One region of the Vibrio tarriae genome, then DNA from elsewhere that is predicted to be linked to it. Evidence: predicted binding sites of a transcription regulator. Region 1 holds the regulator's gene; each other region holds the start of a gene.
The links. Region 1 encodes MetJ, which represses methionine synthesis genes. Its sites were predicted from a motif close to TTAGACNTNTANANGTCTAA; they were not measured.

Region 1 (2,274 bases):
CGCCGTGATGACCTCAATGAATACAAAGCTCTGTTTGCGAACAATACCGACAAGCGTACGCTGGAAGATGTGATTGCGGGAGCGGATCTATTCTTGGGCGTTTCAGGTCCTAACCTGCTGCCAGCGGATGCCCTGAAACTGATGGCCGATAAGCCCGTGGTATTTGCTTGCTCCAACCCAGATCCTGAAATCAAACCAGAAATTGCTCATCAAGTCCGTAACGACATGATCATGGGGACTGGTCGCAGCGACTATCCAAACCAAGTTAACAACGTGCTCTGTTTCCCGTTCATTTTCCGTGGAGCACTCGATGTACGCGCCAGCGAAATCAATGATCAGATGAAACTGGCTGCAGTAGAGGCGATTCGCCAACTGGCGAAAGAGCCTGTACCAGCAGAAGTGCTGGCAGCTGCTGGAGTGGATAAGCTCAGTTTCGGTATTGATTACATCATTCCGAAACCGATGGACCCACGCCTATTACCACGCGTAGCACGCGCAGTCGCGGAAGCAGCAGTAGAATCAGGCGTTGCTCGTATCTCAATGCCAGAAAACTACATGCAGGCTTAATCTGCTTGTTTATATGAATAAAAAAGTCGATACAAAAAGCCCCTCAGTTATATGAGGGGCTTTTTTATAAGCCGGATTTGTTCAATGAACCCGTATCACTCACGCCAATCGTTACTCATCGTAAGATTCGAACTCAATCCCCATTTCGGTCATCAAACGTTTGGCTTCGGCAGGAATATCATCAGGGCGATCTTTACGTAGGTCTTCGTCCGTCGGCAGCGGCTGACCGGTATAAGCATGCAAGAAGGCTTCGCACAGTAACTCACTATTGGTAGCATGACGTAAATTATTGACTTGACGGCGTGTTCTCTCATCCGTTAGCACTTTGAGAACTTTCAGCGGAATGGATACCGTGATTTTTTTTACCAACTCGCTCTTTTTCCCATGCTCTGCATAGGGGCTGATGTATTCGCCATTCCAGTCTGCCATTGCGCACCTTCGTTATTGTGGTTCGAATCGAAATTTCAAAGGCTCTAATTTTAGCGGGATTTACTGCCATAAGCAAAGACATATAGACGTCTAGAAGTGTTGACGTCTTCATTTAACATCAGTAAAGTGTCGAGTAATTTATGGGCAACGGATAAACCTCATCCCCCAGTTAGGGAAAGTTGCGATGCGACAACCGACACTGCAGCTTAAAGCAGGAAAGGTATATGATGAAGCCCTCTAGGACAGAATAGCCAGCAAGGAAACTCCATGACCACACGCAAGCCAGCCACCATTGCGGTTCGTACCGGGATTGAATCGGATACTCAATACCATGCGGTTGTACCTCCCATTTATCTTTCGACCAACTATGGGTTTCCCGCATTTGGCGAAGTGCCTAAATACGATTACACCCGCTCAGGTAACCCAAACCGAGGCCTGTTAGAACAAACCTTATATGAGCTTGAATGTGGAGAAGGCGCCATAGTGACCAACTGCGGAACCTCTGCGATCAACTTATGGGTCACCGCCTTGTTAGGCCCTGATGACCTGATTGTCGCGCCGCACGACTGCTATGGCGGTACTTATCGCTTGCTCAACACCCGCGCTAAAAAAGGCGATTTCAAAGTGCAGTTTGTCGATCAATCCAACGCAGCCGCACTCACCCAAGCTTTAGCCCGCAAACCCAAGCTGCTGCTGATTGAAACCCCTTCCAATCCTTTAGTGCGTGTGGTGGACATCGCTCATCTTTGTCAGTTAGCCAAAGCGCAAGGCACGTTGGTGGCGGTCGATAACACCTTTTTGACTCCGGTATTCCAAAAACCGCTCACCTTAGGCGCGGATTTTGTGCTGCACTCCACCACCAAATACATTAACGGTCATTCAGATGTGATTGGCGGCGTGTTGATCTGTAAAAACAAGCAACATGCAGAAGAGCTGGCTTGGTGGGGCAACTGTTTAGGCTCAACCGGCACCCCATTTGATAGCTACATGACCTTGCGTGGCATTCGTACCTTAGGCGCGCGGATGCGCGTGCATGAAGAGAGTGCGCAGCAGATCTTGGCGTATCTACAAACCCAGCCCTTGGTTGGCAAAATTTATCATCCAAGCCTGCCCGAGCATCCAGGCCATGAGATTGCCAAAAAGCAGCAATCTGGCTTTGGCGCTATGCTCAGTTTCGAGTTTGCAGGTAGTTTTGAACAGCTGAAATTGTTTGTGGGCAAGTTGGCGCTGTTTTCACTGGCTGAATCGCTCGGGGGGGTAGAAAGCCTTATCTGCCAT
Region 2 (2,274 bases), 1.1 Mb from region 1:
TAAGCCAGTTGGCAAACAGCAAGTGCCCGTGGCTACGCCAACTGGCGCAGGGCTTATTATCTGGGTTGTCGTTTGGATAATAGTTCACGGGAATGGCAGGACTGAGCCCTTCACCTAAATCGCGTACATATTCGCTATGTAGGGTAAAGGCATCGTATTCTGGGTGTCCGGTCACAAAGACATTACGCTTGTCTTTGGTTGCCGCGAGGTACACACCGGCCACATCCGAGGTCGCCAGAATATCGAGATCGGTATGTTCAGCCAAAAAGTCAGCTTCAAAGTCGGCATAGCGGGAGTGTGGTGCTAAAAAGCGATCATCAAACCCACGCAGCAAAGGGTGAAACGGCTTATGGATGTCGTGGTAATACACGCCAGACAATTTCTCTTCACGCGTGCGTTTTGGTAAGTTGTACAGCAGCTTCAGCCCAGCTTGCGCCGCCCAGCAGATGTACAGGGTGGAAGTCACATGTGCTTTGGCCCATGTCATGATGTTTTGTAAATGTTCCCAATAGGCAACATCTTCAAACTGCACTAACCCAAGTGGCGCACCCGTGATGATTAACCCATCAAAGTTGCGGTTTTTGACCAGCTCAAATTGGCGATAGAAGGTGTTGAGATGCTCTTCAGGGGTGTTTTTACTTGGGCGATCATCGATGCGCAGCAGCTCAATATCCACCTGTAAGGGGGAATTAGAGAGTAGGCGCAAAAACTGAGTTTCCGTCTCAATTTTTTTAGGCATTAAGTTTAACAATAGCACCTTGAGTGGTCGTATTTCCTGCGTCGAAGCACGCGATTCGGACATAACGAAGATGTTTTCATTACGTAGCACATCACTCGCCGGTAATTGGTCGGGGATTCTAATCGGCACAGCTTTCTCCCTAAGCATTGATTTGGACGTCTAAACATCCAGACTTATAACTCAACCGAAAATTATTGTCGATAGCAAAATGCAGCCAAGCTTAATCTAAGTTAGTATTTCTCGGCTCAATTGACTACTGTGAAACTGCTATGCGACCTCATTTAACCCTGATTCGCGGTCTGCCCGGTTCGGGGAAATCGACCTTGGCGAAGACCTTACCTGCTGTGCATCTGGAAGCAGACATGTACTTTCTCAATGAACAAGGTGTGTACCATTTTCGCCCCGAACACTTGGCGCAAGCCCATGAATGGTGCCAACAACAGACGGAATACTGGCTGCAACAAGGCAAAGACGTGGTGGTATCGAATACTTTTGTTCGGCATTGGGAGATGGCGGTATACCGAAAACTTGCCCGACAATATCGAGCTAAGCTGACGATTCTGGTGTGTCGAGAACGTTATCAAAACGTGCATGGGGTCGATGAAGCCACTGTCGAACGCATGCGTCAACAGTGGCAAGAGTAGACATTATTGTGGGTGTTTAGCGGTACGCTGGAGATCTCGGCGTAAAAGATAAAACGCCAAACCGCCCCAGACCAAAGCCTGTGCCCAAAGGAGTGTCCATTTTGGTGCGATGGTTGACCAACTGGCCGCCATTTGGTTTAAGCCCAGAAAGCCTTGGATTGCCGGCGTGCTTGGGAAGCACTGTGCAAGCCAGACTAAAGGTGCAGGGATCATTTCCACTGGCCAAATAAATCCAGCGGTAAAAATCAGTGGCATCGAGCTAATTAACACCACCAAAGTGACCAGTTCGCGTCTCGGAGTCACTGCCCCTAATGCAATACCGACAAAATTACAGGCTAATAAAAACGGCAGGAGCAAACTGATGAGATCACTTGGCTTTGCTAAAGTATTCACGCCGTGCAAATCAAAACTGGCACCGAAATAATAAAGACTCAGCAAGTAGTAGACTGTAACCAGTACAAGACTACGTACTAACAGCAGTTTGGCAGGAGTGACTCGGCTCCAATAGCCGTGACCTTGCTTTTGTGTTCCAACCATCAATCCAGCCGCCATGATCAGCGTTTGCTGCAGGATCAATACAAAAACGGCGGGTACGACGTAATCGACATAACCCATGCGTGGGTTAAAAGTGGGTTTCAGGTTGGCACTGGTTGGCGAGAAATGCTGCGCGGCAAACGCCATTGGTTCACCTTCGACCACCAAGCGACTGACTTTGGTTTGTGCTGCGAGTGTGCCACCCGCTTGGGCTAAACCTTCAATAATCGTCCCGTAAACCAGAAAATAAGAAGCATCGCCCGCATAAGCGAGCGTTGGGCTTTTCCCTAGCAATAAGTCTTTGTAGAAATGCTCAGGGATAACCAGTATCCCAGCCACTTTCTTGTCTAAGAAAGC
Region 3 (2,274 bases), 1.2 Mb from region 1:
TCCATGATCACCACATCGTAACCGTGAGCATAGAAGGCTTGCAGCATAGTGCTGACCGCTTTGTTTTCAGAAGGAGAATCCAGACGCGAGATAATAATACCCACGACTTTTTGGCTGCCACCACGCATGGTTTGTGCCGATTTGGATGGCACATACCCCGACTCCGCAATCACCTGCTCCACTTTAGCGCGGGTTTCAGGTTTCACTTTGGGATCATTGGTTAACACGCGCGAAACGGTGGATTTACCAACGCCCGAGAGTCTAGCAATGTCTAAAATCGTCAGTTTTCGATTCATGCGCTGTGTTTGGTAATCATCAATAAGAAAGATAAAGATCAGCAGATAAGGCCGCTGAAGCGACCTTATTTTTTCACTCGCAGTAGATAATGAGGCACATCGCGAATGCTATCGAGCACGACGCTCGCCAAGGCTTCGCCTTGCTCAGTAATAGGCTTACCGGTGCGCACCAAAATCTTAGTGCCCACACCCGCCGCTTCTGCTGCCATCATATCTTCCGCTTTGTCACCGACCATCACCGAATTAGTCATGTCAATATTGAGGAAATCACGCGCCGAAAGAAACATACCCGGCTTAGGTTTGCGGCAATCACACTCTTCTTTATATTGCCCAATTCCATGTTCAGCATGGTGTGGACAGTAATAGATACCGTCAAATTCAACGCCATTATCGGCAAAATTCCAGTCCATCCACTGGGTGAGAGAAATGAAACGCTCTTCACTGAATTTGCCGCGCGCAATGCCGGATTGGTTGGTGACCAACACCAACAAATAGCCCATACGCTGCAAAGCCGCAGTCGCTTCAAATACACCTTCAATAAATTGGAAATCGTGCTCATCATGCACGTAACCGTGATCGACGTTGATCACGCCATCACGGTCCAGAAATACGGCGGGTTTGGCCAAAATGCTATCTCTTTCAAGTCACTTTGCGCGAATTATTGCACGCTTTATTTTTTTCATCACTATCTATATTTTTTAGTCACTATCTAATTACTTTCTCGTCTAATCAGTTACAACCATTTAGACGTCTAGACGTAAAAATATCTATTGACTTAAACTCGGCAAGCCCATAGCATCGACTACCAATTGAGGAAGAGGCCAACAGATTATTCTGCCTCGAGCAGTACAGGGTTGCACATGATTGAGATTAAAAGCGTAAATAAGGTGTTCTATCAGGGGGATAAACAAATCCACGCCCTGAAAGACATCAATTTATTCATTCCACAGGGTACGATTTTTGGGGTGATTGGCTCATCCGGTGCCGGAAAAAGTACGCTGATCCGTTGTGTCAACATGCTAGAAAAACCGACCAGCGGCCAAGTGATTGTCGATGGTGTGGATCTCACCACGCTCAGTAATCCACAACTGTGCGCGGCTCGCCGTAACATAGGTATGATTTTCCAGCATTTTAATCTGCTTTCATCACGCACTGTGTTTGAAAACGTAGCTCTGCCACTTGAGTTAGCGGGCCAATCACAACAGCATATCGAAACGAAAGTGACTGAATTGCTGGCCCTGGTTGGTCTCTCTGAGAAAAGAGAGAGCTACCCAGCCAATCTGTCAGGCGGCCAGAAGCAACGTGTCGCGATTGCACGCGCTTTGGCAAGCGATCCCAAAGTATTGCTGTGTGATGAAGCCACCAGCGCGCTCGATCCAGCGACAACGCAGTCGATTCTGGAACTGCTCAAAGAGATTAACCGTAAGCTCAACCTGACCATTTTGCTGATTACCCATGAAATGGATGTGGTGAAAAGCATCTGTCACGAAGTGGCGATCATTGGTGGCGGAGAGCTGGTAGAGAAAGGCACAGTCGGCGATATTTTTGCTCATCCGAAAACCGAGTTGGCGCATCAATTTATCCGTTCAACGTTGGATTTGTCGATTCCAGAGGATTATCAAGTACGCTTACAGCCAACTCGCGTGGCGGGCAGCTACCCATTGGTGCGTTTGGAATTTACCGGAGCGACCGTGGATGCGCCGTTGATGACGCAAATTGCCCGCAAATACAATATTGATGTCAGCATTCTGAGCTCAGATCTGGATTACGCTGGTGGAGTGAAATTTGGCATGATGGTCGCTGAAATTTTTGGTAATGCCGATGATGATGAAGCCGCAATTAATTATCTGCGCGAAAACAACGTTAAAGTAGAGGTGCTGGGCTATGTCCTTTAATACGATTGCACAATGGCTTGCACTCAATGGCGACCTACTGCTAACCGCCACATGGCAAACACTGTATATGGTCGCGATTGCAG

Region 2: a site for MetJ is predicted at 899-918, ahead of metA (homoserine O-acetyltransferase MetA). Genes of this name have one in related genera too.
Region 3: a site for MetJ is predicted at 1,040-1,059, ahead of metN (methionine ABC transporter ATP-binding protein MetN). Genes of this name have one in related genera too.

The regions. Positions count from the first base shown of each region.
Region 1 is NZ_CP022353.1:35,518-37,791, reverse strand. It holds gene CEQ48_RS05635 (malic enzyme-like NAD(P)-binding protein) at 1-567, shown strand, start outside; gene metJ (met regulon transcriptional regulator MetJ) at 679-996, opposite strand; gene CEQ48_RS05625 (O-succinylhomoserine (thiol)-lyase) at 1,264-2,274, shown strand, end outside.
Region 2 is NZ_CP022353.1:1,173,010-1,175,283, forward strand. It holds gene metA (homoserine O-acetyltransferase MetA) at 1-868, opposite strand, end outside; gene CEQ48_RS11030 (ATP-binding protein) at 1,009-1,383, shown strand; gene CEQ48_RS11035 (ABC transporter permease) at 1,387-2,274, opposite strand, start outside.
Region 3 is NZ_CP022353.1:1,900,638-1,902,911, forward strand. It holds gene treR (trehalose operon repressor TreR) at 1-296, opposite strand, end outside; gene gmhB (D-glycero-beta-D-manno-heptose 1,7-bisphosphate 7-phosphatase) at 362-922, opposite strand; gene metN (methionine ABC transporter ATP-binding protein MetN) at 1,157-2,191, shown strand; gene CEQ48_RS14385 (methionine ABC transporter permease) at 2,181-2,274, shown strand, end outside.